DNA from 4 places in the Anaerobacillus alkaliphilus genome. Region 4 is predicted to be linked to each of the others. Evidence: riboswitches for the same ligand, from Rfam matches in the RefSeq annotation. Region 4 holds a riboswitch; each other region holds the start of a gene.

Evidence for each region. A riboswitch is a leader RNA that binds a small molecule or an ion and turns the genes downstream of it on or off. The one in region 4 is predicted to bind S-adenosylmethionine.
Region 1: another riboswitch for S-adenosylmethionine. It lies ahead of metK (methionine adenosyltransferase); the one in region 4 lies ahead of DS745_RS00570 (methionine biosynthesis PLP-dependent protein).
Region 2: another riboswitch for S-adenosylmethionine. It lies ahead of DS745_RS09905 (methionine ABC transporter ATP-binding protein); the one in region 4 lies ahead of DS745_RS00570 (methionine biosynthesis PLP-dependent protein).
Region 3: another riboswitch for S-adenosylmethionine. It lies ahead of DS745_RS04210 (pyridoxal phosphate-dependent aminotransferase); the one in region 4 lies ahead of DS745_RS00570 (methionine biosynthesis PLP-dependent protein).

The regions. Positions count from the first base shown of each region.
Region 1 covers NZ_QOUX01000046.1:1,035,821-1,043,575, reverse strand. The annotation lists gene DS745_RS20255 (ABC transporter permease) at 1-24, opposite strand, end outside; gene DS745_RS20250 (ABC transporter ATP-binding protein) at 5-781, opposite strand; gene DS745_RS20245 (ABC transporter substrate-binding protein) at 870-1,868, opposite strand; gene pckA (phosphoenolpyruvate carboxykinase (ATP)) at 2,092-3,672, opposite strand; SAM riboswitch class I at 3,970-4,104, shown strand; gene metK (methionine adenosyltransferase) at 4,356-5,561, shown strand; gene glgB (1,4-alpha-glucan branching protein GlgB) at 5,909-7,755, shown strand, end outside.
Region 2 covers NZ_QOUX01000032.1:205,445-213,199, reverse strand. The annotation lists gene DS745_RS09925 (carboxymuconolactone decarboxylase family protein) at 1-322, opposite strand, end outside; gene DS745_RS09920 (TetR/AcrR family transcriptional regulator) at 400-984, opposite strand; gene DS745_RS09915 (MetQ/NlpA family ABC transporter substrate-binding protein) at 1,141-1,998, opposite strand; gene DS745_RS09910 (methionine ABC transporter permease) at 2,068-2,736, opposite strand; gene DS745_RS09905 (methionine ABC transporter ATP-binding protein) at 2,729-3,754, opposite strand; SAM riboswitch class I at 3,947-4,058, opposite strand; gene DS745_RS09900 (hypothetical protein) at 4,158-4,499, opposite strand; gene DS745_RS09895 (MFS transporter) at 4,576-5,859, opposite strand; gene DS745_RS09890 (YusG family protein) at 6,024-6,260, shown strand; gene gcvH (glycine cleavage system protein GcvH) at 6,404-6,787, opposite strand; gene DS745_RS09880 (arsenate reductase family protein) at 6,913-7,269, opposite strand; gene DS745_RS09875 (hypothetical protein) at 7,561-7,746, opposite strand.
Region 3 covers NZ_QOUX01000001.1:745,650-753,404, forward strand. The annotation lists gene DS745_RS04200 (DUF421 domain-containing protein) at 186-851, shown strand; gene DS745_RS04205 (undecaprenyl-diphosphatase) at 876-1,385, shown strand; SAM riboswitch class I at 1,516-1,622, shown strand; gene DS745_RS04210 (pyridoxal phosphate-dependent aminotransferase) at 1,791-2,975, shown strand; gene DS745_RS04215 (iron-containing alcohol dehydrogenase family protein) at 2,972-4,072, shown strand; gene DS745_RS04220 (MetQ/NlpA family ABC transporter substrate-binding protein) at 4,069-4,881, shown strand; gene DS745_RS04225 (methionine ABC transporter ATP-binding protein) at 4,993-6,015, shown strand; gene DS745_RS04230 (methionine ABC transporter permease) at 6,005-6,679, shown strand; gene DS745_RS04235 (alpha-hydroxy-acid oxidizing protein) at 6,692-7,755, shown strand, end outside.
Region 4 covers NZ_QOUX01000001.1:99,866-107,620, reverse strand. The annotation lists partial or broken gene DS745_RS00580 (bifunctional homocysteine S-methyltransferase/methylenetetrahydrofolate reductase) at 1-1,619, opposite strand, end outside; gene metC (cystathionine beta-lyase) at 1,653-2,810, opposite strand; gene DS745_RS00570 (methionine biosynthesis PLP-dependent protein) at 2,824-3,927, opposite strand; SAM riboswitch class I at 4,031-4,136, opposite strand; gene DS745_RS24820 (hypothetical protein) at 4,209-4,379, opposite strand; gene prsW (glutamic-type intramembrane protease PrsW) at 4,463-5,101, opposite strand; gene DS745_RS00560 (asparaginase) at 5,451-6,416, opposite strand; gene DS745_RS00555 (Glu/Leu/Phe/Val family dehydrogenase) at 6,563-7,755, opposite strand, start outside.

The DNA.
Region 1 (7,755 bases), on a different contig from region 4:
TAGACTAGAGATGTTGTTCTTCAAGACTCTCCAACTCCTTCCATATTCGTTGAAAGAGCTTGTTATAATCCTGATGGTTTCTAGCTTGAAAAGGTGATAAGAGTCTTAATGTCTCGGGAACAACAAACGTATTGGATATTTTTCCTGGGCGTGATGATAACAGCACAATTCGATCTGACATGGCAATTGCTTCGCCAATATCATGGGTAACTAATATAGCTGTTTTTTCTTGTTCTTTAATTGTATATGAGACTAGATCTTCAAGCTTTAATTTTGTTTGATAGTCTAAGGCAGAAAATGGTTCATCTAATAATAAAAGTTTAGGTTCAGTGGCTAATATTCGAACTAGGGCAACACGTTGGCGCATTCCCCCGGATAACTGACTAGGATAATCATTTTTCTTATCTAAAAGCCCCATCTTTTCTAGTAATGATAACGCAAAATTTTTAGAGTTATCATTATATTTCTTCATTGTTTTTAAACCAATAGTAATGTTTTGTTCAATGGTTAACCAAGGGAATAAATAATCTTGCTGCAACATATATCCAGTTTTCGGTGATGGTCGCAAGATTTGCTGCCCCTCAATATTAATCTCTCCGTTCGTAGGTTGAAGCAAGCCTGCAATCAGAGACAATAACGTTGTTTTACCACAACCGCTTGGTCCGATTAAAGAGATGAATTCACCTGGTTCTACAGAGAGTGAAATATCTTTGAGGGCGGTTGTTGCAGCTTCTTGTGAAAAAAATGTTTTGTTAACATTTTTAATCCTGACAATCGACATTGCAAAAAACCTCCCCTTTCGACTGAGTGAAGAGGAGGCTAGTATAAAACGTATCAAATTTTACACTAACCACTCTTCTGAACTATGTTTACTTCGTTACTTTATCTGCAATATCAGTATTGACTAAGTCCTGATAATTAACGTGCATTGGCAATTCTCCAGCTTGATCCATAATGATATGAAGGTTTTCCCAGGCCTCTTCTTTAATTCTAGGAGAAGTGGCATAAGAACCCTGTGATTTATAATTTTCAACAACACTTTTTATGACTTCCATATCTGTATCACTAAAAAATGGTTGAATAGATTTTGCAATCTCTTCTGTTGAACTAGACTGAACCCATTGTTGAGCTTTATATAAGGCTCTTGTAAAGCGCTCAAGCACATCACCATTTTTTTCAATATAACTCTGTTTTGCCATAAAGCCTGTGTAAGGGACGGTTCCAGACTCAGCACCAAAGGAAGCAACGATGTGGCCTAATCCTTCAAGTTCAAATTGTGTTGCTGTTGGCTCAAACAACTGGACAAACTGACCAGTTCCAGATGCAAAAGCACTTGGGATATTTCCAAAATCGATATTTTGAATGAGATTTAAGTCGTTCTGAGGGTTAATTCCATGTTTTCTTAATACATGCTCACCAACCATCTGTGGCATACCGCCTTTTCTTTGACCAAGGAACGTACTTCCTCTCAACATATCCCAATCAAAATTTTCAATAGGTTCTCTAGATACTAGAAATGTGCCATCTGTTTGTGTTAAGGCTGCAAAGTTAATAGGGGGGTCATTTGCCCCTTGTGCATATACATAGATAGAGGTTTCAGCTCCAACTAGAGCCACATCTGCACCATTAGCCAAAAGGGTAGTCATAGTCGTGTCTCCACCCCATGTAGTAGTTAAGTCAATTTCGATGCCTTCTTCCTCAAAGAAGCCCTCCGAAATAGCTACATATTGTGGTGCGTAAAATATTGATCTTGTAACTTCAGCTACTCGAATGGTGTCTGTTTCTTTTGAGGACGAACAACCAACAAATAGTAGTGCAGCTAAAGACGTCATTAAACTTAAAAAAATCACCTTACTAAAACCTTTCATGTAAACTCCTCCTGATAAAACGAATAGATAATCTTGTGATGTGATAGTCTATGTTCATTCGCCTAGATGTGTGTGTAAGTTCCATAAAAAATTTGGGCTTCAGAGGAAGGTTCTAGATTTATAGAGAAATAAAAAAACGCTTAGAATTAATGAACTGCACCTCCAATTGTTAGTTGTGTCTAACAATGGGGGTGCAGTTCATAACTAAGCGTTTAAACTATAATTAGAATTTTGGCCCTGCATTACGAATGATATCAGAAACCTTATCAAACTTCATGAAGTTTTCTTGGAACTTCGACGCAAGTTCTTTAGCTTTATTATCATATGCTTCTTTATCTTCCCATGTTTCTTTTGGTTGAAGTACTTCATCTGGTACTCCAGGGCATCTTGTAGGAATGTGTAAGCCAAAAATTGAATCAACGACTGTTTCCACTGAATGAAGTTCTCCTAGTAAAGCTGCCTGAACCATCGCGCGAGTATAAGTTAAATTCATACGTTTGCCGACGCCATATTGGCCACCAGACCAGCCCGTGTTAACTAGAAAAACTTGAACATCATGTTGATTGATTTTTTCCCCTAGCATCTCTGCATATCGGTACGCAGGTAGTGGTAAGAATGGTGCTCCAAAACATGTTGAGAATGTTGCTTCTGGGCTTGTTACTCCACGCTCTGTTCCCGCTAATTTACTCGTATACCCAGACAGGAAGTGATACATTGCCTGTTCTTTCGTTAACTTGCTTATTGGAGGTAATACTCCAAATGCGTCTGCAGTTAAGAAAATAATCGTGTTCGGATGACCTGCAACACTTGGAATGACACAGTTTGGTATCAACTCAATTGGATAGGCAGCACGAGTATTTTCAGTTAGAGTTGTATCGTTGTAGTCTGGTGTTCGGTTTTCATCTAACATAACGTTCTCGAGTACAGAGCCAAAACGAATTGCATTAAAGATTTCAGGCTCTTTTTCCTCAGTAAGGTTAATACATTTTGCGTAGCAACCACCTTCAATATTGAAGACACCCGTGTGCGACCAGCCGTGCTCATCGTCTCCAATTAGGTGACGACTTGGATCAGCAGATAAAGTTGTTTTTCCAGTTCCAGAAAGCCCGAAGAATAAGGCAACATCACCTTCATCACCAACATTAGCTGAACAGTGCATAGATAGCACATTTCGCTCAGGTAATATATAATTCATAATTGAGAAGATTGATTTTTTAATTTCTCCTGCATATTCAGTACCTCCAATTAGGACAGTACGTTTTTCAAATGATACAATAATAAATGTCTCAGATTTCGTACCATCTAGATTTGGATCCGCTTTAAAACCAGGAGCTGAGATTACAGTAAATTCAGCTTCATGTGTAAGTAACTCTTCTGCATTTGGACGAATAAATAATTGACGAGCAAAAAGATTATGCCAAGCATACTCGTTCACTACTCGGATCGGAAGTCGATAACCAATATCAGCTCCAGCAAAATTTTTAGAAACAAAAACCTCATCTTTAGTTTCTAAGTATGCAAGGACCTTTTTATATAAGTTTTCAAAGACTTCTTTACTAATTGGTTGGTTTACAGACCCCCAATTAATTTTCTCTTTAATAGACGTTTCTTCAACGATATATTTATCCTGTGGTGAACGACCAGTATATTTACCAGTAGTTGCACGTAGGGCACCAGTAGATGTTAGAATTCCTTCTTTTCTTTCAAGAGCTCTTTCTACTAATTGAGAAACGGGTAAGTCATGGCTAATATTACTGCCTTTTAAAAGCTTATCTAGTTCTGTTTCATAGCTAAGTGTACTCATTCGCACCAAAACCCTTCCTACATAAAATTTTTTTATCATCTATTTTTCTAATATATGCAGTAAAATGTACTTTGTTATGGATTAGTATAACACATTAAAACGAATAGTCTATACTAATTGATGTTTTTCTCAGGACAATTTTTGTAGGTTATGATTTATAACAGTATATAGATAGCATTCAAAACTGTATGGTTTTTGGAGTTCTGTTGTTAGGGAAAATTCGACAAATTCAGGCAAATTTTCTAAAAACGGTTGACATTAAATAACCAGTGCGATATGATATGTCCCGAACGGATACTCTTATCCCGAGTCGGTGGAGGGACAGGCCCGAAGAAACCCGGCAACCAACACTTATAGTGTAAGCTTACAGTTTACATATCATATTAGTGAAAAGGTGCTAACCTGCAAGGCTACGGCTTTGATCGATAAGAGGGCGAAAGGCGGATAATCAAAACCTTTTCCTCTAGATTTGGAAAAGGTTTTTTTCATATGGGGCTATATAGAACGATTTTAGCCTAGTTCTTAGTGTAAACATTTTTTGAATGGTTAAGCTAAGTTTACTAACGAAATGATTTGTTCTTTCAAAAACTAAAATTCTGTTTGACTAATTAGTCAATAGGGAAAATGAGTACCGTATCAAAAGATAGCATATCCTATAGAGGATAAAGGAGGTACAATTTATTATGACAGAAAAGAAAACTCGTCGTTTATTCACATCAGAATCAGTTACCGAAGGTCATCCGGATAAAATTTGTGACCAAATCTCTGACTCAATTCTTGATGCTATTTTAGCTAGTGATCCTAATGCGCGTGTTGCATGTGAAACATCAGTAACAACAGGATTAGTACTTGTAGCTGGAGAAATCACAACGTCTACATATGTTGACATTCCAAAGATTGTCCGTGAAACAGTTCGTGAGATTGGCTACACTCGTGCGAAGTATGGTTTTGATTCTGAAACTTGTGCGGTGTTAACTTCTATTGATGAGCAATCACCTGATATTGCACAAGGTGTTGACCAAGCTCTTGAAGCTCGTGAAGGATTGATGTCCGATGCTGAGATCGATGCAATCGGTGCTGGTGACCAAGGTTTAATGTTTGGGTACGCAAATAATGAAACTCCAGAATTAATGCCATTACCTATTTCACTTGCTCACAAACTTGCTCGCCGTTTAACAGAGGTACGTAAAGAAGAAATTCTACCTTACTTACGTCCAGATGGAAAAACACAAGTAACAGTAGAGTATGATGAAAACAATCAACCAGTTCGTATTGATACAATTGTTATCTCTACTCAACATCACCCAGAGGTTGCATTAGAGCAAATTCAACGTAACTTAAAAGAGTATGTAATCAAGCCTGTTGTTCCAGCACACTTAATTGATGAAGAAACGAAATACTTTATTAATCCAACAGGTCGTTTCGTAATTGGGGGACCTCAAGGAGATGCTGGTTTAACTGGTCGTAAGATTATCGTTGATACGTATGGTGGTTATGCTCGTCACGGAGGCGGTGCATTCTCAGGTAAGGATCCTACAAAAGTTGACCGTTCTGCAGCTTATGCAGCTCGTTATGTTGCGAAAAACATTGTTGCAGCTGGCCTAGCTGACCGTTGTGAAGTTCAACTTGCCTATGCGATCGGTGTGGCTCAACCAGTTTCGATTTCGATTGACACATTTGGTACAGGGAAAGTGACTGAAGAGGTATTAGTTGAAGTTGTTCGTTCTAACTTTGACCTTCGTCCGGCTGGTATCATTAAAATGCTTGATCTTCGTCGTCCGATTTATAAGCAAACTGCGGCTTATGGTCACTTTGGACGTACTGATGTTGAACTTCCATGGGAGTTTACAGATAAAGCCGAAGCATTAAAAGCACAAGCTCTAAAATAAATATATGATTAAAGTGATCTTTTTCCTTTGGGAAAAGATCACTTTTTTTTGTTGAAAGCATTTTATGAATAATTTCTTATAATTGTCACAATTGGAATGTTAGATTTTGTCGTTACTGCGTAAGCGTTTACCGTTGCCGTTATAAAAAGAATTTTTTCTAAGGTTTTGTAAAAATGAATAATTATTCACAATTCTTTGTAGGATTTTGTCACAAGAAAAATATGAATTTTCACTATTTTTGGTATTAATATAGAGGTATTAGTTTTTTTGTAATAGAAATTTATTAATAGTGAAAATTTAGAAGATTTAGTAATTTAATATAGTAAAGTTAGGAAAGGAAGGGACTTGTGGGAACTACTCCAATCATAAGTGATCATGATCTATATTTATTTCATCAGGGAAACCTATTTCAAAGTTATACAGTTATGGGGGCACATCTCCTTAACGAAAAAGGGAAAAGTGGAGTTCGTTTCACGATGTGGGCACCAAATGCAGAAAATGTTAGTGTTGTAGGAAATTTCAATAGCTGGAATGGAACATTACATGAAATGAATCGAGTGAGTGAGAACGGTATCTGGTCACTATTTATTCCTGGATTAAAGGATGGAGATTTGTACAAGTATGAAATACATACTGAGAAAGGGGATATACTTCGAAAAGCAGATCCCTATGCTTTTTTCTCTGAAGTTAGACCAAATACTGCCTCTAAAGTGACATCCCTAAGCGGTTACAAATGGAATGATCAGAGTTGGTATAAACGCAAGCAACAACAAAATATATATGAGGAACCACTCTTAATCTACGAAGTACATCTAGGATCTTGGAAGCTACATGAAAATGGGGAATTCTATACATATCGCGAACTTGCCCATGAACTTGTGGATTACGTAAAGGAGTTGGGATATACACATATAGAGATTTTGCCTGTGTCAGAACATCCTTTTGATAAATCATGGGGCTATCAGTTAACAGGTTATTTTTCAGTAACAAGTCGCTACGGCACACCTGACGATTTTAAATATTTCATCGATTGTTGTCATCAGAAAGGGATTGGTGTCCTACTCGATTGGGTACCTGGTCATTTTTGTAAGGATGACCATGGATTGCGTCTTTTTGATGGTAAACCAGTTTTTGAGTACGAAGACATACAGAAAGCGGAAAAGAAAGAATGGGGAACTTTGACGTTTGATTTTGGTAGACCAGAGGTAGTCTCCTTTCTAATTTCAAATGCACTATTTTGGATGGATGTTTACCATATTGATGGTCTCCGAGTAGATGCTGTGTCTAGCATGCTTTACTATAATCACGGAAAAAGTGATGAAGAGGCAGAGGTTCGTAACCAATTTGGAGGATATGAAAACTTAGAAGCAATCGCTTTTTTACGTAAATTAAATGAAACAGTTTTCCATTACTATCCAGAAGCTTTAATGATGGCTGAGGAATCGACTGCCTGGCCTAATGTTAGTGGACCTACATATCTTGGAGGACTAGGCTTTAACTTTAAATGGAACATGGGCTGGATGAATGACATGCTTAAATATATGGAATTAGATCCAATTCACAGAAAATATCATCATCATTTAATTACATTCTCTTTTCTATACGCATTCTCAGAGAACTTTATCTTGCCTCTTTCTCATGATGAAGTTGTTCACGGGAAAAAGTCATTGTTAAATAAGATGCCTGGGGACTATTGGCAGAAATTCGCTAATTTACGGGTGTTTTTAGGATACATGGCTACACACCCTGGGAAGAAGCTCTTGTTTATGGGTGGGGAATTTGGTCAGTTTGATGAGTGGAAAGAGCTTGAGGATCTTGACTGGGAACTATTAGATTATGAAATGCACTTGAAAATGAAACGTTACGTCGAAAAATTAAATGAACTGTATTTAAATGAGAAAGCTCTTTGGCAACTAGATCATGAGCAAGATGGGTTCGAGTGGATTGACCCTAATAACTATGAACAAAGTATTATTTCATTTATTAGGAAGGGCCTAACAGAAAGAGAACAGTTAATTATTATTTGTAATTTCACACCTGTGGTGTACCACCAATATAAGATTGGTGTTCCATTACTTACTGATTATCAGGAAGAGTTTAATAGTGATTCAATTGAATACGGTGGTTCAGGTCAAATAAATACTGGGCTTATCAAAGCAAGAGATGAGAATTGGCATAACCAAGCTTTTACAAT
Region 2 (7,755 bases), on a different contig from region 4:
GTACTAGCGTTACCGCTTGGCTTATTGCAGCGCCTCCACCAAACGCCCCTGTTACACCAATAGCTTCCCAAATCTCTTCCTCAGTACAACCTTGGTCAATACAGCCTTTTGTATGATAAATAATACAATATTCATCCTGAGAATAAACACTTATTCCTAAGGCGATTAATTGCTTTTCTTTTTGAGATAACTTCCCTTCCTCAAAACAAGCTTCCGTAAAAGCATTAAACTTTCTTGCGATATGCGGCATTTTTTCTGTGAAATGGCCTAAACCCAACTTATAGTCGTGAAGGATCTCTTCATACGAACCAGTATTCATCATTTCATCCATCATCAATTACCCCTTTCGGTTAGTTAACAATGATAGTATGAGTTTCCAGGATGTGATTTATGAATGCATTAGTTGGGATTTTTTAACCCTTTTGCAAAAACTTTTACACTATGTTCAATAAAGGTATCTAATGGAACAATCGCCACTTTTTTAACTGAAATAAATTTTGAAGAAAAGTAACCTAAATTCATCCACATAAAGCTCATAACAGTTAGATCAATGTCTAGATTGTTTATTTCTTCCCTTCTTTTCATTTCCTCTAGATACCCAACGAGATATTCTTTCATAAGCCTAGGATTTGCCGTTAGCCGTTCAGAAATCTCATCATGAATACCACTTTCCTTGTAAGCTAATAGAACAATTCTTTGGTTTTCTTCCATGAAGGTTTGATATATTCTACTTACGTTAGCAAGATCTATTTCAAGGTCATAGACCAAAGCATTATCTGAAAATAATCTATGTTTAAACGAAGATGTGTAGGTTTCAATTAAATTATCGAGTATTTCTTGTTTGGAATGATACTTTCTGAATAAAGTTATCTCTGCAATTCCTGCTACTTGAGCTATTTCCTTTGTGGTTGTCGCAGTATAACCTTTTATACTCATTAAACTCATCGCAGCTTCCAAAATCCTCCGTCTTGTTTCCTCTGGCATCAAGAAAACTTCCTTCCAATGTAAAGTATGTCTCTTGTTAATTGTAAATTATAGAAATTCACTTGCAAGGTAAACTAGGAAATCTTCACTAAACTGCCGTAATTAAGAAAAAGGAAGTTAGCCATATTGGTTAACTTCCTCGCTTTTTGTTCCTTATTATTTAGAAGCAGGTACTACGTCGCCGCCCCAATTTTCTAAGATGAAATTACGGATCACTTCTGATTGTAACACTTCAACTAACTTTTGAATTTCAGGACGATTTTCATCACCAGCGCGGACTGCAATTACGTTCACGTAAGGGTTTGTTACATCTGCTGACTCAAGCGCGATTGAGTCTTTACCAGGAGAAATACCAGCACCTAGTGCAAAATTTGAGTTAATTAATACTGCATCACCTTCGCCGTTTAAGTAAGCTGTGGGTAATAATGAAGCTTCAAAACGCGCACTAAACTTAAAGTTCTTTGGATTTTCAATGATATCTTCTAGCGTAGCATTAATTCCTACACCTTCAGCTAACGTAACTAATCCCTTTTCTTCTAACATTGCTAAGATACGACCATGGTCCGGCACAGCACTACTCATAAGAATTTCTGCACCTTCTGGAAGCTCTTCTAGACTACCCCACTTTTGTGAGTAAACACCGATTGGTTCAATGTGAATTCCACCAGCATTCACAAAACCATACCCATGCTCTTCGTTTTGTCTTGTTAAATAAGGAATGTGTTGGAAATAGTTTGCATCTAACTCATTGCCTGCTAACGCTTGGTTTGGTAACACATAATCTTGGAAACGTACAACTTCAATCTCAATTCCCTCTTCTAGTAAAATTGGCGCCGCTGCCTCTAGAACTTCAGCGTGTGGCACATTTGATGCACCGATTACTAATTTTACAACTTCTCCTGTTGCTTCCCCTGCTGTTTGTGTTTGCTCAGCTGGTTGTTCTTCTGCTGTACCACAAGCAACTAATGCAAGTGATAGAAATGCTGCACTTAAAATTCCTGCTAACTTTTTCATGTTATATAGTACCCCTTTTCTTTTGTTTTTTTATAGTTTACTTCTTTCCCAAATGAGAAAAGAAATTCATTAACGTTTGTCTGTTGCGTGTTTGAAAAAGTCCCCTATCGATTGAAGGACAAAGACGATCAGTAAAATTACGATTGTTGCTACAAATGTTACATCGTTACGACTACGTTGAAACCCATCGAGGAATGCTAAGTCACCAAGTCCACCAGCTCCCACGACACCTGCCATAGCTGTAAAAGATACAAGCGCAATCGCAGTAACCGTAATACCGGAAATTAACGCAGGGAGCGATTCTGGAATTAAAACCTTATAGATGATTTGAAAATGATTTGCTCCCATTGACTGAGCCGCTTCAACTACACCCTTATCAATTTCTCTCAGTGCAATTTCTACCATTCTCGCATAAAATGGTGCCGCACCAATGATAAGTGCTGGCAATGCTGCCTTAGCCCCTAGCATCGTTCCAACAAGAACTTTCGTGACAGGGATTAATAAGATAATTAAGATGATAAACGGAATTGATCTAAAAACATTAACGATTGCTGCTGTTAATGCATGGATCATTTTATTTTCCCAAAGGTTCCCTTTGTCTGTTAAGTAAAGCACCAAACCTAAAATAATTCCTAAAACCAACGTCACTGCTACTGATATGGAAGTCATATATAAAGTTTGTTTCGTGGCATCCCAAACTAGATCCCATTTCACATTAGGAAGTAACTCGTTAATCATGACCAATCACCTCCACCTTTACTTGCTTATCTTTCACAAATTGAATCGCACGATCTACTTCACTCGCCTCGCCATCGACATGAACGAACAACGCACCGTAAGGCCCATTTTGTGTTTGTGAAATCTTCCCTTGTAGTATATTAATATCAATATTGAAAGAACGGATCATTTGCGAGATTAACGGTTTCTCCGCATCGCCACCAACAAACGTTAGTTGAACGACCTTACCAGTCTTTGTTTGTTCTAGAAGATGTTTCACCGTCTCTTTTGTTTCTTCTGGTTCTGTAACTTGCTTAACAAATTCTTTTGTCATTTCTTGCGTAGGCTGACGGAACACATCAAGTACAGGTCCTTCCTCAACGACTTTCCCGTTTTCCATCACAGCAACTCTGTGACAAATTTTTCGGATTACATGCATTTCATGTGTAATTAAAACGATTGTTAGGCCAAATTTCTCATTAATATCAACAAGAAGATCTAAAATTGAGTCTGTCGTCTTTGGATCGAGCGCAGATGTGGCTTCGTCACACAATAATACTTTCGGATTGTTAGCTAACGCTCTGGCAATACCGACACGCTGCTTTTGACCACCACTTAGTTGGGAAGGATATGACTCTCCTCTACCTTCCAATCCAACAAGCTTAACTAATTCTTCTACTCGCTCTTTTCGTTTTTCTTTTGGTACACCAGCAATTTCAAGGGGAAAGGATATATTTTCACGAACCGTCCTTGACCAAAGCAAATTGAAATGTTGAAAGATCATGCTGATTTCTTGGCGAGCTAATCTTAAATCTTTTTTACTAAGCGCAGATAAATTTTTGCCTGCAACTTCTACCGTTCCTGAAGTTGGTCGCTCTAACATGTTAAGTGTTCGGATTAGCGTACTTTTGCCTGCACCCGAATAACCAATAATGCCATAGATCTCACCTTTATTAATTGTTAAGTTAATATTGTCAACGGCTGTTACCTGACCATCTTTCGTTTGAAACACTTTCTTTAACGAGCTTAATGTTATCACAAGGTTCACCCCTTTATTGTTTTATAGGTATTATTCACATCGGTTTACTTAGATTAACGCGTTAAAATGTCAAGGGTGCCAGGCACCTTTCGTGGACATTTCTACTAGAAATTCCATTTCAGGCGGACACTTAACATATAGAAAAACCTTTCTGCACAGTAGCACAGAAAGGTTTAATAGATAGGTTCATCCATCTCATCTTCCAAAGCCCAAGCTCTGCAGGAATTGGCACCAGTCCTAAGTATAATCACTTAGCGGTTGCCGGGTTTCATCGGGCCAGTCCCTCCACCTCTCTTGATAAGAGATATTAAATTATTTTCAAATATTTTTTCAACAGATCAAATATTACCACGGGTGTTTAAATACTGTCAATTATTATTATAAAAATTTATTTTGGCAATTTTTAACTGCTTGAAGTGCAATTTAAGTACAAAAATGTTTCTGCCTTTAAAACAGATGTGTATGTCCCTTGAACAGTAATTTCGTCCAGCTTTTTCAAGTATTGTAGCCGTTCCTCTCCCTGAAGAAGTTTCCTAAGCGCACCTTCTTTTCCTTGAATGAAAACGTCTATTTTTACATCTTCACTTGTATGTCTCAAAAGCTGTATGGTTTCTGCTTGAATTGTGACTGGATAAAGTTCTGTTTCAACCTCAAATACAATCGTAAACGGCCGTTCCTTAAATAAAGTGTGTAAGTGATGTGAGTCTTTATATCTACGTTGAAAGAACTCTAATACTTGTTTCATCTTTATATACCCCCAAGGAGATTCCTATAGACTGTATTCGCTACAGCAATGTGAATATCCTTGTGTGATTCGAATTTTACCCAGCAGGCTTCGTAGTAATTGAAACTTCCTCTACTTTTTGCTTATCAACATTTCTAAATACTAAGAAGAAGTAAACAGAGCCGATTACATATAATGCGGCCGTAATTGAAAATACATATGCATATCCATAATAGGAACCGTAAAGCATAACTATCCCCGTTGAGACTGGTCCCATGACTGCCCAACCTAAGCTAAACACCATTTGTCCAACAGAGTTAGCTAGCCCTTTCATCGAGTCATCAACACTTCGCATCATTAGCGACATTTGAATTGGGTTTCCAGCATTCATTAATGCCTGGCGGAATAAAAAGCCTAAAACAGCAAATAACAAATTTTCTGTAAAAGCTGTCAGTAGCAAAAACGGAATTGAAGATAGCTGTAGAATGACTACGGCCCGAACTTCACCAAAACGAGAAACGACTAGTGGGCCGATCAGCATCGCTACTGCAGTCATCGCTTGCCCTAATGATAAGATGACCCCAACTAGCGACTTACTAACCTCAAAACGGTCCGTGAAGTAAAGATTTAAATACGGAATTACTAAGCCTGAACCGAAGCCAATAATCAATTGAGCAACAGCAAATAGTAAGATAATTTTTACACCCTTATTGGTTTTTAAAAGATGCAAATATGATTTTCGTTCTTTCACTTCAGTAACTGTTTTTTTCCGCTCCCGTATCTTCACGATTGGAATGAGGGAGGAAAAGAAAAATAAAGCTCCAATGATTAATGTTATTCGGATACTTGTAACGCCATCCAAGGATAAAAACGTTTGGAGACCATCACTCAAACTTCCGCCTAACATATTCCCAATCACACTAGCGACCATCATAATCGCAAAATTAAAGCTGAATAGATGCACTCTTTGCTTTTCATTTGAATTCTCAGCTAGGAGTGGAATTGTTGATACTTGAATGAATGCCATAAAAATACCGCTTAGAAAAGCAGCTGTTAAAAGGAGCGATTCTTCAACAAAAATTGCCCTTGATAAGAAGACAATCGCTGATAGCAAGCCTCCAATAAAAATCACTTTTTTCCTTCCAATGCGATCACTTAAAATCCCCGCTGGAAGAAGCATAATGGCTTGAGCTGTAGCTGTCATGGCAATCACTTTACCATTCACTTGTTCATCGAAACCTAGCTCACGAATATAATAATTATAGATGATCATGAAAATACCCATACCGATATGGCCCAAAATTGATGACAGCAAGAATAATCGTACATTGCTGTTGTAGCCTTTATATTGGGTATTCCAATCTCCGAAAAATTTGCCCACTTGGTTGACTCCTTCTCGCACATATTTCGCGTCCCTAAATATAATAGTCGATTTCCAGAAAATTTGAAAGTACTTTGAACTATTTTTTTACTCCCATTTAATACCTTAAAACATTCGAGAAATCTAGGGTACGCTATTAGTAAAAGGGACTAGGAGGGAAACCATTGGAAAAGAAAATTGATATCACAAGCAAAGTCCAAGGCAAGCTAGAAGAAGGAAGTCGAATGAGTCTTTTCCTTGATGAAAGAAAAGTTGGACAGATCATCCTGACGAATCAAGGGAATCACTATGAAATGGCTGAAGGCTTTGAGTTTAAAAATGATAAGATCTATAAACAAGAAGACGATACGACTGAGTATACGAAGAAGTATGTAGATGATTGCGATATGGGTTGGTGTTAAAGGAGAATTGTCAATTGTCAATTTTGAATTGTGAATTGTTTGTGGGTAACTCATGTAGAATGTAAAATGGAAAATGAAAAACCTAAAGGATTAGGCAAAATATAAAAGCTCTCGGCCGATTGACTGGTCGAGAGCTTTTGGTATTAATCTTGTTTAATCATTGCTTCATATTCTTCAGCAGACATTAATTTTTCTAATTCTGAATTATCACTTGGCTCAATTACAATCATCCATGCGTTTTCATATGGAGATTCGTTAACTAATTCAGGTGAATCATCTAAACCATCGTTGATAGCAACTACTTTACCGCTAATAGGAGCGTAAAGCTCAGAAACAGTTTTAACAGACTCAACGCTACCAAATGGCTCGTCCGCTTGAATCTCATCTCCAACTTCAGGAAGTTCAACAAACACGATATCACCTAATTCTGACTGTGCGAAATCAGTAATTCCGATACGTACTTGGTTTCCTTCAACTTTTACCCATTCATGTTCTTCTGAGTATCTTAACTCTTTTGGTATATTCATTTCTGTTCCCTCCAACCTTCTAATTAACCACATTATGGTAGAAAAACTTTCTGTTTCTATTATACCTTTATTAGTTTAGAGTTTAAAGTTCTCAATTGTATGTTTTTGAAATAAATTAAAAACTTCTATTTCCAAGTTTGCTCAAACTGTTCTTCTTTAAAACCTACTGTTACTGTTTTTCCATCTGTAACAATTGGTCTTTTTAATAACATGCCATCAGAGCTTAACAATTCAATAACCTCTTCCTCTGAAGCAACCTTAATCTTATCTTTCAGTCCTAACTCACGATACTTTTGCCCACTTGTATTCAAGAATTTTTTTAACTCTAACCCGCTTGTTTCATACATGCTTTTAATTTCTTCATGTGTAGGTGGGTTCTCAACAATATGTACCTCTTCAAAGTCTACCCCATTCGCTTCCAACCATTTCTTAGCATTTCGGCATGTCCCACATTTAGGGTACGAATAAAACGTGATTGCCATCGCAATGTTCCTCCTTTATCGCATAATGAAAGGCTCTTTTCGTAAACTTTGCTCCTGCGGTTACTCGTCGCACAAAAAAACTGTTGCTTGCTTTTTCACCCTTAAATAATCAGAAAAATGCTTTATTACACACTAAGTTATGTAAGAAAAGAGATACTTACTAAATTAGTGGTGAATTCTGAGTACTTTGTGTGAAAAGCCGGATTTTGGGATTTTTACGAAAGAAACAAACTTTGCTAAAACAGCCAAATAAAAAAGGAATAGGACAATTCCCATCCCCCCTTCATCATACTATGAATCCATTCGATCTTTCATATCTTCTGCTCGTTTTTCTAATGTTTTATCATTAATTCCGGAGTTCCAAGCTTCTTGAATCCCTTGTTGAACAGTTGCATCTATCCCATTAAACTCTTTGACAAATGAACGGTCGAGCTCTAGTGTACCATCATAGACTATTTCGTTTTCTTGATCCTTCATTTCGCTACC
Region 3 (7,755 bases), 650 kb from region 4:
TACCTGCATAACGTAGGTAGTTTATTTTTGTTTTAGGGAAAAGCTCAGAAGGAGCATGGAAGAGTTTTTGATTTAGCTATCGACTTGTATAGATAACTATTTCACTCTATGCATAAAAAAAGAATTTATCAACAATCTAACATTAAAGTTAATCCAAAAATTGAATTCTTTAGAGGTTGAGAACAGTGGTAATAGAAACAACAAAATTGGTGGTGTTATTTCTTTTAGTCTTTACTGTCATGCGTCTTCTTGGTAAAACTTTACTGTCGCAATGGACAGCATACGATCTAGTCACTATTATATTTTTGTCTTATGCAGCCTTAGGCGCGGTAAAGATTAACAGCTTCTTCCATGCGGTGATTTGCATTATTAGCATAGGAACTTTGTATGTCATCATATCTAGATTAAGTTTGTTCCAAGCTTTAACGAATATTATTATTGGTGAACCCACCATTTTGATCAAGCATGGCACCATTATCCAAAAAAACCTAAAGAAAATTCGCTATTCTTTGGCTGAACTGCTTTCCATGATTCGCACTTTTGGTTATCCAGATATTAAGGATATCGAGTACGCTATTCTAGAACCAAATGGAAAAATTAGTGTAATTCCTATAAAGGAGTTACAACCGTTAACGGTTCAACATTGTCAAATCAACGTTGAATACACAGGACTGCCCTTGTCACTTATTATTGAGGGGAAAATTCAAAAAGGAAATTTGACCATAATTAACAAGGACGAAGCCTGGTTGGAAAAGCATATTGTTGAAAAGGGTTTTAAAGACATTAAGGAAATATATTATGCGTATATAAAGGATAATGAGGACTCGTTTACAATTCTTAATTATCAATAAATAGTTGAAATGGAGAAACGTCAAATGGATTACCAATTATTTAAAGCCATTAACCGACTAGCTGGTCGTAACTCAATGCTTGATAAATATATGATCGCAGTTTCAAAAAAGTATTATTTTTTATTGATTATTGTCTTAATTTACATATCATTGACAGGTTATATCGACAGAAAAGTTGTGAAGAAAGCTTTGGTGTCTTATTGCCTTTCAATATCAATAGCTTATGTATTGAATCAGTTTTTTTATAAACCACGACCATTTTTAGAACATCAGGTTAACTTACTCATTCCAGCAAAGAAAACGTCTTCTTTTCCAAGTAAGCACACGTTGTTTTTATTCGTGGTATCTTCTACACTTTTCTTCCATGACCGTATTGTAGGTTCATATCTATGGGGATTATCTGTACTAACTGGTATTTCTAGAGTGTGGCTTGGACATCACTATCCTTTTGACATTCTTGGTAGTGCAATCATTGGTAGTATGACGAGTAGTGTTGTAGAGAGATTAGAAAACGCTAAATTTTCTCTGAAATAAAAATTATCAAAAAAATATTTTCGTGTAATACCAACGATGTAAGCGGTGCCTAAAAAATATTCTTAAAAAACATTGTTGACATAGAGTGAATTTCTCTTTAATATGAGCTTATTCCAAAAATTAAATATAACTCTTATCAAGAGCGATTGAGGGACCAGGCCCGTTGAAATCCGGCAACCACCAGTAATTGGAAAGGTGCTACTTCCTGCAGAATGTGTTCATTCTGAAAGATAAGCTAATCTTATTAGGCCTCTTTCGGATGAAAGGGGCCTTTCTTAATTCGCTTTTGAAGGAAGTATAATGGCTCGGAGGGATGTTATGTTCTTAATCTTGACTAATCAGATAAGCTTACTAACATTTAAGGTTATAATCGCTCATGAGTAAGGAAGATTTAAGAGGTGTTTTATGAAACAGTTTCAACAATCAAAGACGTTGGGGAGCCTTCCAAAGCAGTTTTTTGCAAAGTTGGTTCAGAAGGTGGAGAAGGTAAAACAAGACCATGATGATGTGATTAATCTAGGTCAAGGAAATCCAGATCAACCGACACCTTTGCATATTGTTAAGGCACTTCAAGAGGCAGCCGCCAATCCTCTGTATCATAAGTATTCACCATTTCGTGGGTATGGCTTTCTCAAAGAAGCGGTCGCTACATATTACCAACGGGAGTATGATGTAGTTCTTGATCCCCACACAGAAGTGGCTGTGATGTTTGGTACGAAAACAGGATTGGTCGAAATCAGTCAATGCTTGTTAAACCAGGGAGATATCGCGTTAGTCCCAGATCCGGGTTATCCAGATTACTGGTCGGGTGTTGTCATGGCTGGTGGTGAAATGTCGTTTATGCCACTTTTGGAAGAAAACAAGTATTTGCCAGATTTTACGAAGATTACTGAAGAGACATTTGAGAAGGCCAAATTAATGTTTCTGAACTACCCCAATAATCCAACGGGTGCAGTTGCTACGAAAGAATTGTTTGAAGAAGCAATTATGCTTGGAGAAAAACATGACATTTGTATTGTTCATGACTTTGCTTACGGAGCGATTGGTTTTGATGAACAGAAACCATTGAGCTTTATGCAAGTGCCTGGAGCTAAAAATGTTGGTGTTGAGATGATGACTCTATCGAAAACCTATAATATGGCGGGCTGGCGAGTAGGGTTTGCAGTAGGGAACCCAAGTGTGATTGAGGCATTGAATTTAATTCAAGATCACTATTATTGTAGTGTGTTTGGTGGCATACAAGAAGCAGCTGCTACGGCATTACTAGAGTCGCAATCATGTGTGGATGAACTTGTTTCCCAATACGAGAGTCGTAGAAATGTCTTTATTGAAGCGCTCAGTGAAATTGGTTGGAAGGTTGAAGCACCTAAAGGTTCCTTCTTTGCTTGGTTACCTATACCACCAACGTATAGCTCAGAACAATTTGCTGATTTATTACTTGAAAAAGCTAGAGTGGTTGTTGCCCCTGGGAATGGCTTCGGACAATTTGGTGAGGGGTATGTGCGGGTTGGACTTTTGAGTGATGAAGATCAATTAAGAGAAGCTGCCCGTCGCATTGGTGAGTTAGAAATTGAATGGGGGAATGTATGATGCAAGCCATTCAAGTTCAAGCAGGCCCAAGTGTTTATCAGTGTGAAGAGGATGTTCTCTTAAGTCTAGAAGAAAAACTTCTTAAATATGGCTTTCGGAACGTTCTGGTTATCCACGGGGAAAAATCGTGGAAAGCAGTAGAACCTTATTTTCCAGCTTTCAAGGAGCTAGTAGCAACTTTTGTTCCCTACTCAGGTCATTGTTCAGAAAATGAGATTGACAGAGTTGCCGAACATCAGGCGGATGTCATAGTGGGAATTGGTGGAGGAACGGTGTTAGATCTTACGAAGGCTGTTGCTAATAAGATCGGCAAAGATGCTGTTCTCATACCAACACTTGCAGCAACTTGTGCGGCATGGACACCGCTAAGTGTAATCTACGACGATCAAGACCGTTTTGTCAGATTTGAAGTGTTTCCAAGGGCCAACTTGCTAGTTTTGATTGAACCTAGGGTACTTTTAACTTCTCCTCCTGAATACTTGAGGGCTGGGATTGCTGATACCTTAGCAAAGTGGTATGAAGCAAGAGCTCTTACGGAGCAATTGGAAACAAAGCGAGTGTCAATTGAATTAGCAGTGAATACCGCCAAGTTATGTAAGGATGTCCTTCTCGAACACGGTGCCGCAGCCATCGAGGCCTTAAATAAAGGTGTCAGCAATCATTCTTTTATCCAGGTGATTGAAACCAATATCCTGGCAGGTGGCTTAGTAGGAAGCTTGGGAGATCGTTATGGTCGAATTGCAGCCGCTCACTCGGTTCACAATGCGTTAACACAGTTTGAGGAAACCCATCATCTTTTACATGGTGAAAAGGTCGCATATGGCATACTTGTTCAATTAGCCCTTGAAAAAAGGGTGGATGAACTCGTCGAGTTACAACCTTATTATCATGAACTACAATTACCTTATCTTTTTACACACTTAAAACTTGATTTCGAGAGTCTTGAAACCAAGCAAAAAATTGCTGAATGGACATTAAAAAAAGGTGAATCCATTCATATGATGGGACAATATTTTACCGAAGAAGACATTATTTTAGCGTTAGAAACTGTAGAGGAAACTCTAAAAAAACTATTAAAAGGGAGATATTCAACATGAAAAAATTATTATTATCAGTAGTAGCATCTTTATCATTATTCGCTATGGCAGCTTGCGGTAGCTCTGACACAGCAGGCAAACCACTTTCTGAAAATCAATTAAAAATTGGGGTAACTGCTGGACCGCATGAGCAAATCATGGAAAAAGTAAAAGAAGTAGCAGCTGAAAAAGGTCTAGAAATTCAAATTGAAGTATTCACTGAGTATGTAATGCCAAATGTGGCACTTGCAGAAGGTGACCTTGATGTAAACAGCTTCCAACACAAACCATACTTAGACAACTTTAAGTCAGAGCGTAATCTTGATCTAATCGAAGTTGCAACAAACGTAAACTTCCCAATGGGAATTTACTCAATTGGCCTTGGAAATGTATCTGAGTTACAAGCAGGTGACAAAGTGGGTCTACCAAACGATCCGACAAACGGAGCGAGAGCATTAATCCTTTTTGAAGCTGCAGGATTAATTACGCTTAAAGAAGGCATTGGAGTAAAAGCAACAGTTAACGATATTGTGGAAAATCCATTAAACTTAAATTTCATTGAGTTAGAAGCGTCACAATTACCTCGTCAATTAGATGAATTAGCTGCAGCTGCAATTAACACAAACTTTGCAGTAGAACACGGTTTTGTACCAACTAGAGACTCTATTTTTATCGAGCCTAATGACTCTCCTTGGGTAAACGTAATTGCTGTTCGTACAGAAAATAAAGACGATGCTGTCATTAAGAAATTAATCGAAGCTTACCACTCAGAAGAAGTAAAGCAATTTATTATCGACACATTTGAAGGTTCAGTAGTACCTTCTTGGTAAAAAGTAAATAACCAATGGAAGGCTGACGCTACCAAGCCAGCAACGTGTCAACGTTGAACCGAGGTAGGAGCCAGCCTTCTCCTATTTTTCACATCAAAAGGAGTGTAGACAGTGATCTTACTAAAAAACCTTTCTAAAACCTATCACTCGAAAAACGGCAAAATCGATGCATTACAGGATGTTTCCCTTGAAGTAAAGAAGGGTGAAGTTTTTGGAGTGATCGGTTATAGTGGTGCCGGAAAAAGTACCTTAATCCGATGCGTGAACCTTCTTGAAACACCAGATCAGGGAGAAGTCTTAATTAACGATACAAACTTAATGAAGCTTTCACAAACTAAGCTCCGTCAAGAACGTCAAAACATTGGAATGATTTTTCAAGGATTTAACCTATTGAAAACAGCGACTGTTTATGACAACATCGCCATCCCGTTAAAGCTATCAGGTATTCCCAAAAACGAGGTTGACGAACGAGTAAAGAAGTATTTAGCTGTAGTCGGCCTTGAAGACAAACAGCAAGCCTACCCTGAACAGCTGTCTGGCGGTCAAAAACAGCGTGTGGCCATTGCCAGGGCTTTATCTCATGAACCTGAAATTCTGTTAAGTGATGAAGCAACGAGTGCACTAGATCCAGAAACAACAGAAGCCATCTTAGACCTTTTGTTAAAAATTAATCAAGAGTTTGGTATTACGATTTTACTAATCACTCATGAAATGCATGTCATTCAAAAGATTTGTGATCAGGTAGCCGTCATGGAGAACGGTCAAATTGTTGAGCAAGGGAATGTGATTGATTTATACTCAAACCCTAAGCATCCAACAACGAAGAAATTCATTGATAGCATGTTTACGAATACAATTCCTGCTCCTGTTATTAATGATTTGAGTGCGAAAGGTCCGATTGTCAAACTTTCATTTGTTGGTCATTCAACGGGTAAACCTGCACTAGCTAATGTTGTAAAGAAATTCAACGTTTATACCAATATTTTAGCAGGGAACATTGTGCAGTTAAAAAACGAGCCTTATGGACGAATGATTGTTCATATTGAAGGTGAAGAAGAAGAAACGAAAAAAGCGATTGCGAGTTTGAAGGACGAAGGGGTCCAAGTGGAAGAGGTGAGTATAAATGAACTTTAGTATTCTAGAATTTTATGAAAAATGGGGTTCGAATATATGGAAAGCATCGATTGAGACGTTCCAAATGGTGACGATCGCGCTTTCCATTTCCGTGCTAATTGGTTTACCACTAGGTGTTTTACTGGTTTTGACACGACCGAATAAGAGTCTGGAAAATAAGTATGTCTATCAAGTTCTAAATGTTCTTATTAATATTATCCGTTCGATACCGTTTATTATTCTACTATTTTTCATCCTGCCTTTTACAAAGCTATTAGTAGGAACATCGATTGGTGTAAAAGGGGTAATTGTACCACTTGTTGTCTATACAGCTCCTTATATCGCTAGGTTAATGGAAACATCATTACTTGAAGTAAACAAAGGTGTGATTGAAGCGTATGAGGCAATGGGGATTAAAACGCGACATATTATCTGGCACGTCATGGTTCGAGAAGCTCGCCCTTCGATGGTGCTTGGCTTGACGATTGCGACGATTGGATTAATTGGCGCAACAGCGATGGCTGGATTAGTTGGTGCAGGTGGATTAGGTGACTTAGCTTACCGTTTCGGACATCTTCGTTATGAAGAGGACGTAATGATCGTTACGGTTATTTTACTTATTATTCTTGTTCAAGGAATTCAATCGATTGGAAATCGCGTTGCAGCTAAGTTGAAAAAGGATTAGGAGTGGCGTTTGATGGGGAGTGTTGATCTTTCTACATTGAAAGTTGTAGAAGAGTGGGAAAGAAAGGCGAAAGAAATTTTACCCAAAGGGGCCTATGATTATGTCAACAGTGGCTCTGGTAAGGAAGAAACATCTACCAAGAATGTTCAAGTATTTTCCAAATGGAGCCTCGTGCCTCGCATGTTACGAAACGTCAAGACGAGTAGTTTAGCTACCAAGCTATGGGGCGTGACATTAGCAACGCCAGTCATGCTTGCCCCTGTGGGTTTTCAAACGGTGATCCATCCGAGTGGGGAGTTGGCAGCGGCAAAGGCAAGTGATAAATTGGGCATTCCTTACATCACAAGTACAGTTTCTTCTTATAATATAGAAGCAATTGCTTTAGCTGCTCCAACTACGCCAAAGTTCTTTCAACTGTATTGGCCTGGGGATGATGAGATTGCAGTCAGTTTTGTTCGTCGTGCTGAACAAAGTGGCTACACAGCAATTGTCCTAACTGTAGATACTTCTGTTATTGGCTACCGGGAACGTGATTTGCAAAATCAGTATTTTCCCCTTCGACAAGGAGCGGGAATGGCGAATTATCTATCGGATCCTATTTTCCAAAAAAAATATAATGCTGAAGGAAGTAATGAACAAACAGAGTTAATAGGAAAAATTGCACCGTTAATTTTTAACCAAACACTTACATGGGAAAAAGTTGCTTGGCTAAAAACAAAAACGTCATTACCGGTAATTATTAAAGGAATTCTTCATCCAGCTGATGCGAAGCTTGCTAAGGCTTATGGTGTTGATGGAGTTGTCGTGTCTAATCATGGTGGTAGACAATTAGATGGAGCGATTAGTTCATTAGAAGCTTTACCTGCAATTGCAAAAGAATTAAAAGGTGAGATGCCGATTTTCTTTGATGGTGGAATTCGCCGTGGCTCAGATATTATCAAAGCACTAGCACTCGGTGCAGATTTCGTTTGTGTTGGTCGGTTGTATGCCTATGGTTTAGCTTTTGGTGTAGAAGGCGTTTATACAGTTCTCAAAAATTTAATCAGTGATTTGGATGTTAGTCTAGCATTAACAGG
Region 4 (7,755 bases):
TACCTGGTACCTCATTGTGAAGGAATTCAGCATTTTTACTACTTGTTAACGGCATAACACCTAAATAAATTGGCGCCTTGAGATGTTTTGTTGCGTGATAGATTTCAGCTACTTGTTCTTTACAAAATACTGGCTGGCTTAGAAAGTAATCTGCTCCGCAATCAATTTTTTTCTCCATTCTTTTGACCATTTGGTCTAAATGCCTTACGTTTGGATTGAAAGCTGCACCTACCGAAAAATTTGTTTTGGCTCCTAAATCTTTTCCTGAAAAAGAGACTCCTTCATTCATTTGTTTAATAAGTCTAATGAAATCAAATGAAGCTAAATCATAGACCGAGGTTGCTCCAGGGAAGTCACCTATTTTTGTAGGATCACCTGTCACTGCAAGTAGTTGATCGATACCTAGCGTATGAAGCCCCATTAAGTGAGACTGAAGCCCAATTAAATTACGATCTCGGCATGTAATGTGAACTAGGGGTCTAACGTTATGTTCTTTTTTTATAATCGAAGCTAACGAAAGATTACATATTCTAGGCGATGCTAAAGAATTATCAGCTAACGTAACAGCGTCAACGCCCGCTTCATGTAATTTACTCGCTCCTTCAATAAAAACGTCACTATTCAGTTTTTTAGGAGGATCGAGTTCTACAATGACTGATTTTTGTCTTGAAGCAATATTTGGCAAAGATTCTTGTTGCTGTACATGATGAATTACGATTTGATGTTTCTTCTTTGCTTTCACCTGTTTTTCTTTAATTGGCTCAAGATCTTTTACCACCTGAGCTGCTGCTCTTATATGATCTGGTGTCGTTCCACAACAACCACCAATTAGTCGTACTCCTTCTTTAACAAATGCTTTTGCGCTTTCACCAAAATAGTGAGGATTTGTTTGATAAACCAGTCTTCCATCAATATAATCTGGCAGACTCGCATTAGGATACGCAGATAAAAACGCCTTGTTTAATAGTGGGACCTCTTCAAAGGATTTAAGCATGTGGTACGGGCCCATTCTGCAATTCATTCCGACAACATCTGCTCCTAAATCTTCTAACGCTACTAAAACTTCTCTTAACGGTAAACCACCGTGCAAAACTCCGACTTCGTCTAAAGAAACATTGGTAATAATAGGTAAATTTGTCTTATTTCTTGCAATGTTTAGACAAGCTGCCAACTCTTCATAATCATAAAATGTCTCTAGCAATAGTCCATCAATCTCCCCCCTCGAGAAGGGTAAACATCTGCTCTTCAAAGCTAGAAACAATTTCATCTAGGGATTGTGCTCGTTTTTGAAAGCCTCTAATTCCTCCAAGTGTACCTAGCACAAAAGTATTCGATTTAGCAGCTGATTGCATTGCACATTTTACAGCAGCTTGATTTATTGAGGACACTTCATTCTCTAAACCATATCGTGATAATTTTAGTTTATTGGCTGCATAAGTGTTAGTTTGTATGATTTGTGAACCTGCTGCAATATAGGCTTCGTGTACTTCCTGGACTTTTGCAGGATCAGTCACATTTAATTCCTCAAAACAACGATCTAGTCCTTTTAAATATAGAAACGTTCCAATTGCACCATCACCAATTAGCGTTCTTGTTTTTAGTTCCTGTAATAAACTCATCTGCCTCTTCCCTTCACAAAGACTAGAACGCTATCAATCTTTTAGCGTACGCAACGCTTGTTCGAAGTCTTCAATAAGATCATTTACATCCTCTAAGCCTACTGAGAGTCTTAGTAAACCGTCACTAATACCACGTTTCAGCCTTTCTTCCTCAGGCATTGAACCGTGCGACATCGTGGCTGGATAGGATAGGATTGTTTCCACTGCTCCTAAGCTTACTGCAAAAACTGGAAGCTTTACGTTCTCCACAAATTTTTTCGCTTGGAACCTTGATGGAAATTCAAATGATAATACTGCACCATGACTTTTCGATTGTTGCTCTTGAATGTTCTTTCCAGGGTGATTTTCAAGGCCTGGATAATAAACTGCTTTCACTTCTTCTCTAGTTTGTAACCATTTTGCGATTGTCATAGCTGACTGTGAACTAGCATTCATTCGTACTTGTAATGTTTTTATCCCACGTAAAACGATCCAACTATCCTGCACACCTAAGATAGATCCAAAGGCGTTATGTAAAAAGGCTAAACGTCTACCAATCTCTACGTCTTTCACAACTGCAAGACCAGCCATAACGTCACTGTGACCTCCTAAAAATTTCGTAGCACTATGGAGCACAACATCAACACCTAAGTCTAGAGGTCTCTGAAATACAGGTGTTAAAAACGTATTATCACAAAACGTTAAACAGTTGTGAGTCTTAGCTATTGCTACTATTTTTTTTATATCCGTTATTTTCAAGGTTGGATTTGACGGTGTTTCAATATATACTAATTTTGTATTTGGATTGATATGTTTTTCTACCTCTTCATGGTTTGTCATATCCACAAACGTATGTTCAATCCCATACTTTTCTAAAACCTCCGTAACAAAGCGATACGTCCCTCCGTAAACATCCTCAGTAATTACAATATGATCACCTTTTGACAGCAACATAAATGCTGTTGATATTGCTGCCATTCCAGAAGGAAAGGCAAATCCTCTCGTTCCCCCTTCTAGGTCTGCAATGACATCCTCAAGTGCTTTACGTGTAGGATTAGAACCTCTTGCATATTCATAATCACCGAAGCTATCAAAAGAGTATTGATGAAAAGTAGAAGAATGATGAATGGGTACACTCACCGCTCCTGTTTCTTGATGTACTTTATGGCTATTGTGCAATAATTTGGTCTGTATATGATATTGTTCTGACAAACTTAGACCCTCCTTAGGCTAAACTCTCAAATCCTTGTTGTAAATCATCTATTAGATCTTCTTTATTTTCAATTCCTACTGAAAATCTTAAAAGCCTCTTACATACCCCGTACTTTTCTCGAAGTTCCTCAGGAATGTCAGCATGCGTTTGTGTAGTCGGATAGGTCATTAGACTTTCAACTCCACCTAGGCTTTCTGCAAACGTAATCAGTTTAAAACTTTGTAAGAGTGGATTTATCCACTGTTCCTTTTTTATTCTAAAAGACAACATCCCACCACGACCAGGATATAAAACGTCTGTTACAAATGGATGATCAGTTAAGTATTTGACAATTACTTTGGCATTCTCTTCATGTTTCTCCATCCTTAACGCTAATGTTTTCATACCACGGATTAGCAGCCAAGAATCAAAGGGAGATAGTGTTGCCCCCATCCCATTCTGAAAAAAACCAACTCTTTGACAAAGTTCCTCGCCTTTAACAACTATTAATCCTGCGAGTACATCATTATGTCCACCTAAATACTTCGTGGCACTGTGAATGACAATGTCAGCCCCTTCTTCGATCGGCCTTTGTATATATGGTGTATAAAAGGTATTGTCAACAATCAAATACAGTTGATGCTTTTTAGCAAGATTGCTAACTTCACTTATACTCATTTCCTGCATTAATGGGTTTGTTGGTGTCTCAATAAAAATTGCTTGAGTACGCTCATTAATAAGAGTTTCTAATTGATCGTAACTAGCACCGTCCCAATACTGGAAGGTTATCCCCCAATTGCTCCACCCTTGTTGAAATAGCCGATAGGTACCACCGTACAAATCTCGGCAAACAATAATCTCATCTCCCTGTTTAAAAATAGACATCACCGTTTGAATCGCTGCCATTCCTGAACTACAGGCAAAACCACGATCTCCTCCTTCTAAAAGAGCAATTCCCTCTTCTAAGATTTGTCTAGTTGGATTTCCTGTTCTACTATAGTCATATCCCGTCGATTGACCTATTCCTTCATGCCGATAAGCTGTTGAAAAGTATACCGGAGGATTAATCGTGCCCGTTTGAGTTTCACTTCGGTTCCCTAGCTGTACCATCTTTGTTTCTAAATGCTTATAATCCATTCTCTCTCCCCCATATACGTTATCGCTTTAAACCATTAAAAATAAATCTAAAATAAAAGACCTCTTCCTAAATAAGAAGAAGTCGCTGATGACAGTTTACCTCTTCTCATCTTCCAAGCTAAAAATCACTTGATGGATTTAGCACCTGACCAAACGGCTGGTTGCTGAGACTTCACAGGGCCACTTCCCTCCATCTCTCTCGATAAGAATTATACGAATTTTTAATTATTATATTGATTATTACGGTACACTATTTTTCAGTTAATTGCAATAATTTTTTCTTACTCCGATTTTGCATCTATCTGTAACGTATGCTCATTCCCACAAACACATCGCTTAAAGCCAGTTTCATAATGTCCTTCCTTATTCAATCTTCCTCGTAATATAAATTTCTCACCACAATCATGACATCTTACTGTTACTTTGTACCTTTGCTTTAATTCTGACAACATTTACACCTCATGACATATCTGTTTTTACTATTTATACCCATTTTTCATTCATTTCTATCAAAAGATGATAAGTTTTTTAGCAATTACCTATTTGCTAACTTCACTTTCCTTAAACCCAGCCACCATAGAAAGATCATAAATGGTAGCATAATGAACCCCCAATAGCGTTGAACATAAAGGATATAGTCATAAATTCCATGTAGGAACCAAGGTATGGTAAACGAATAAATTAAGAACTTTTTCTCATTAATTTTTTCAGTAAATTTGGCTTTTCCTAAATAGTAACCCATGATTACACCAAAAAGGGCATGACTGGAAGCTGGTAGGAGAGCACGCATGAGTGCTTGATCAACACCATAAACAAGTAAATAAAGCCCATTCTCGACTGTCGCAAACCCTAAGGAAACACTAACTCCGTAAACAATTCCATCGTAGTGTTGATTGAAATGCGCATGCTTATAAACAGTGTAAAATAGGATAAACCATTTAAAAAATTCCTCCAATAAAGAAGCGGACAAAAAAGCTTGAGCAAAAGGTTTAAGTAATAAGCCTTCTTCTTGAAAGGCATATTGGATAACAACGACTGGGAATACGATTAATGAACCGAATATAAAGCTACGTACAACCATACTAATTGGTTCTGAGTTATATTTGTCTTTTAAGTAAAAAAAGCAAAGTAAAGCTATACTGGGAGCCAAACTTGCAAAAACAATACTCACCATTATTTTTCTATTTCCTCTCTTTTTTTCTTATCTAATCGTATCATGTTTCCTTTTAGTTTGATAAGTAATTTGTAAATTTTTCTATATTCCTATTTTCCTCTCGCTGATTTAAAAAGGCTCTTTTCGTAAACATTGTGGTTTTTTCATCCTAAAATAATTGGAAAAATACCCTAGATGAAGATATCAGCCAATAAATTATGTAAGAAAAGAGCAGTACTTACTAAATTAGTAGTAAACTCTTAGTAATTTGTGTAAAAATCCGACTTTTGGGATTTTTACGAAAGCAACAAACTTTGCGAAAACAGCCTTTAAAAAAGACATAGAGATATACTCTCTATGTCTGAATTATTTACTCAAATTTTTCTTTGATGGTTTCATTCGCTAATAAAAGTACAATCAATTTAATACGAGCTTTTTTACTATCGAGATCGCCACCTAATATTACTCCCGATTTAAATAAATCATAGGCGCTACCTAAGTATTCATAAGTCGTGTGAACGTATCCTTCTTCGCTAGCAGTTGTAATAACAATATGTATCCCTTTGTTTATTGCTTCAATGATTGCATCCATCATTAATGGGGAAACTTGACCTCTACCTGTACCTTCTAATACAATTCCATTCACATTTGCAGAAATAGAGGCTTTAATAAATTTGTCATCAGCATTTAGATAGCATTTAATAAGATCTACTGTTGGCACTTTCTTACCATCGTTTATCGTGTAGACTTCTCGTTTTGTCGGTCTCTGATATAAGTAAACTTTATCATTATCAATAATTCCTAAATAGCCAAATCCAAAAGCATTAAACCCTTGAATATTTGAAGCATGCTCTTTTTTGACATATTTAGCAGCGAAAATTCGCTCGTTAAAGACAACAACTGTACCGACACCTTTTAGCTGTATGTCACAAGCAGTGTAGATCGCATGACGTAAGTTTATATAAGAATCACTACCAATTTCATCAGGAGACCGCTGTGAGCCCGTAACCACCACAGGGCGTTCATCACTAATGACCAAATCCAAGAAATAGGCTGTTTCCTCTAACGTATCTGTTCCGTGTGTTACAACAATTCCATCAATATCATTACTTTGGTAGATATTTTCTATTTCCACCTTCAATGCAAGTAGATCCTCTATCGTGATATGCATGCTAGGCTTTTGAAGAATTGAAACAATTTCTACTTCAATATCATTTGGGATCCCACAAATTTTTGCTAGTTCATTCCCAGTTAGTTCACCTGCAACAAGTCTTCCTTCTTTATTCGGCTTACTAGCAATTGTTCCGCCAGTAGTTAATAAGACAACTTTTTTCATTCTGCACAACCTCTTTATAAAAGTTTTGAGCTTTTTTCCATGATCAATTATAGCAAACAGAGAAAATTAGGTAAAACGTATCATACAAAACCATACAAAAGCGAGACTACAATTAACAGCAGTCTCGCCTATTATTCCAAAAAATATTATATCCAACCTCTGAAACGTGAAGCTTCTGCCATTTTACGTACACCGACCATATAGGCTGCTAAACGCATATCCACCTTACGTGTTTCAGAAAGACGGCATACATTTTCAAATGATGTAACCATGACCTTTTCTAATTTTGTTTCAATTTCTTCCTCTGACCAATAAAATCCTTGATTATTTTGAACCCATTCAAAATAAGACACAGTAACCCCACCAGCACTAGCTAACACATCTGGTACGAGAAGAATCCCACGCTCTGTTAAGACTTTTGTTGCTTCAATCGTAGTCGGCCCGTTCGCAGCTTCTACAACAATTTTCGCTTTGATATTATGTACATTCTCTGCTGTAATTTGATTTTCAATAGCTGCAGGTACCAAAATATCACAGTCTAATTCTAAAAGTTCTTTATTTGTAATTGTATCCTTAAACAATTTCGTTACCGTACCAAAGCTATCACGACGATCGAGTAAGTATTCAATATCTAAACCTTCTGGATTATGCAGAGCACCATAAGCATCTGAAATTCCAATTACTTTTGCTCCGGCATCATGCATAAATTTTGCTAAGAAGCTTCCTGCATTTCCAAACCCTTGGATAACTACACGAGCTCCTTCAAGGGAGATACCCTTCTTTTTAGCTGCCTCACGAATACAAATTGTAACACCTTTTGCAGTTGCAGTTTCTCTACCATGCGAGCCACCTAACACAATCGGCTTACCAGTAATAAATCCTGGTGAATCAAATTCTTTAATTCTACTATATTCATCCATCATCCAGGCCATTATTTGGGAATTTGTAAAGACATCTGGAGCAGGAATATCCTTTGTTGGTCCGACAATTTGGCTAATAGCTCGTACATATCCACGACTTAAACGCTCTAATTCTCTAAATGACATTTCTCGTGGATCACAAATAATTCCACCTTTTCCTCCACCATAAGGTAAATCTACGATACCAGCTTTTAAACTCATCCAAATCGACAAAGCTTTCACTTCTTTTTCAGAAACGTTCGGATGGAAACGTACTCCACCTTTTGTTGGTCCCACTGCATCATTATGCTGGGCACGATAACCTGTAAATATTTTAATCGAATCGTCATCCATACGGACAGGAATCCTAACAGTTAATAGACGTAAAGGTTCGCGCATCAGCTCATATACTTCATCTGAATAACCTAGTTTATCAAGAG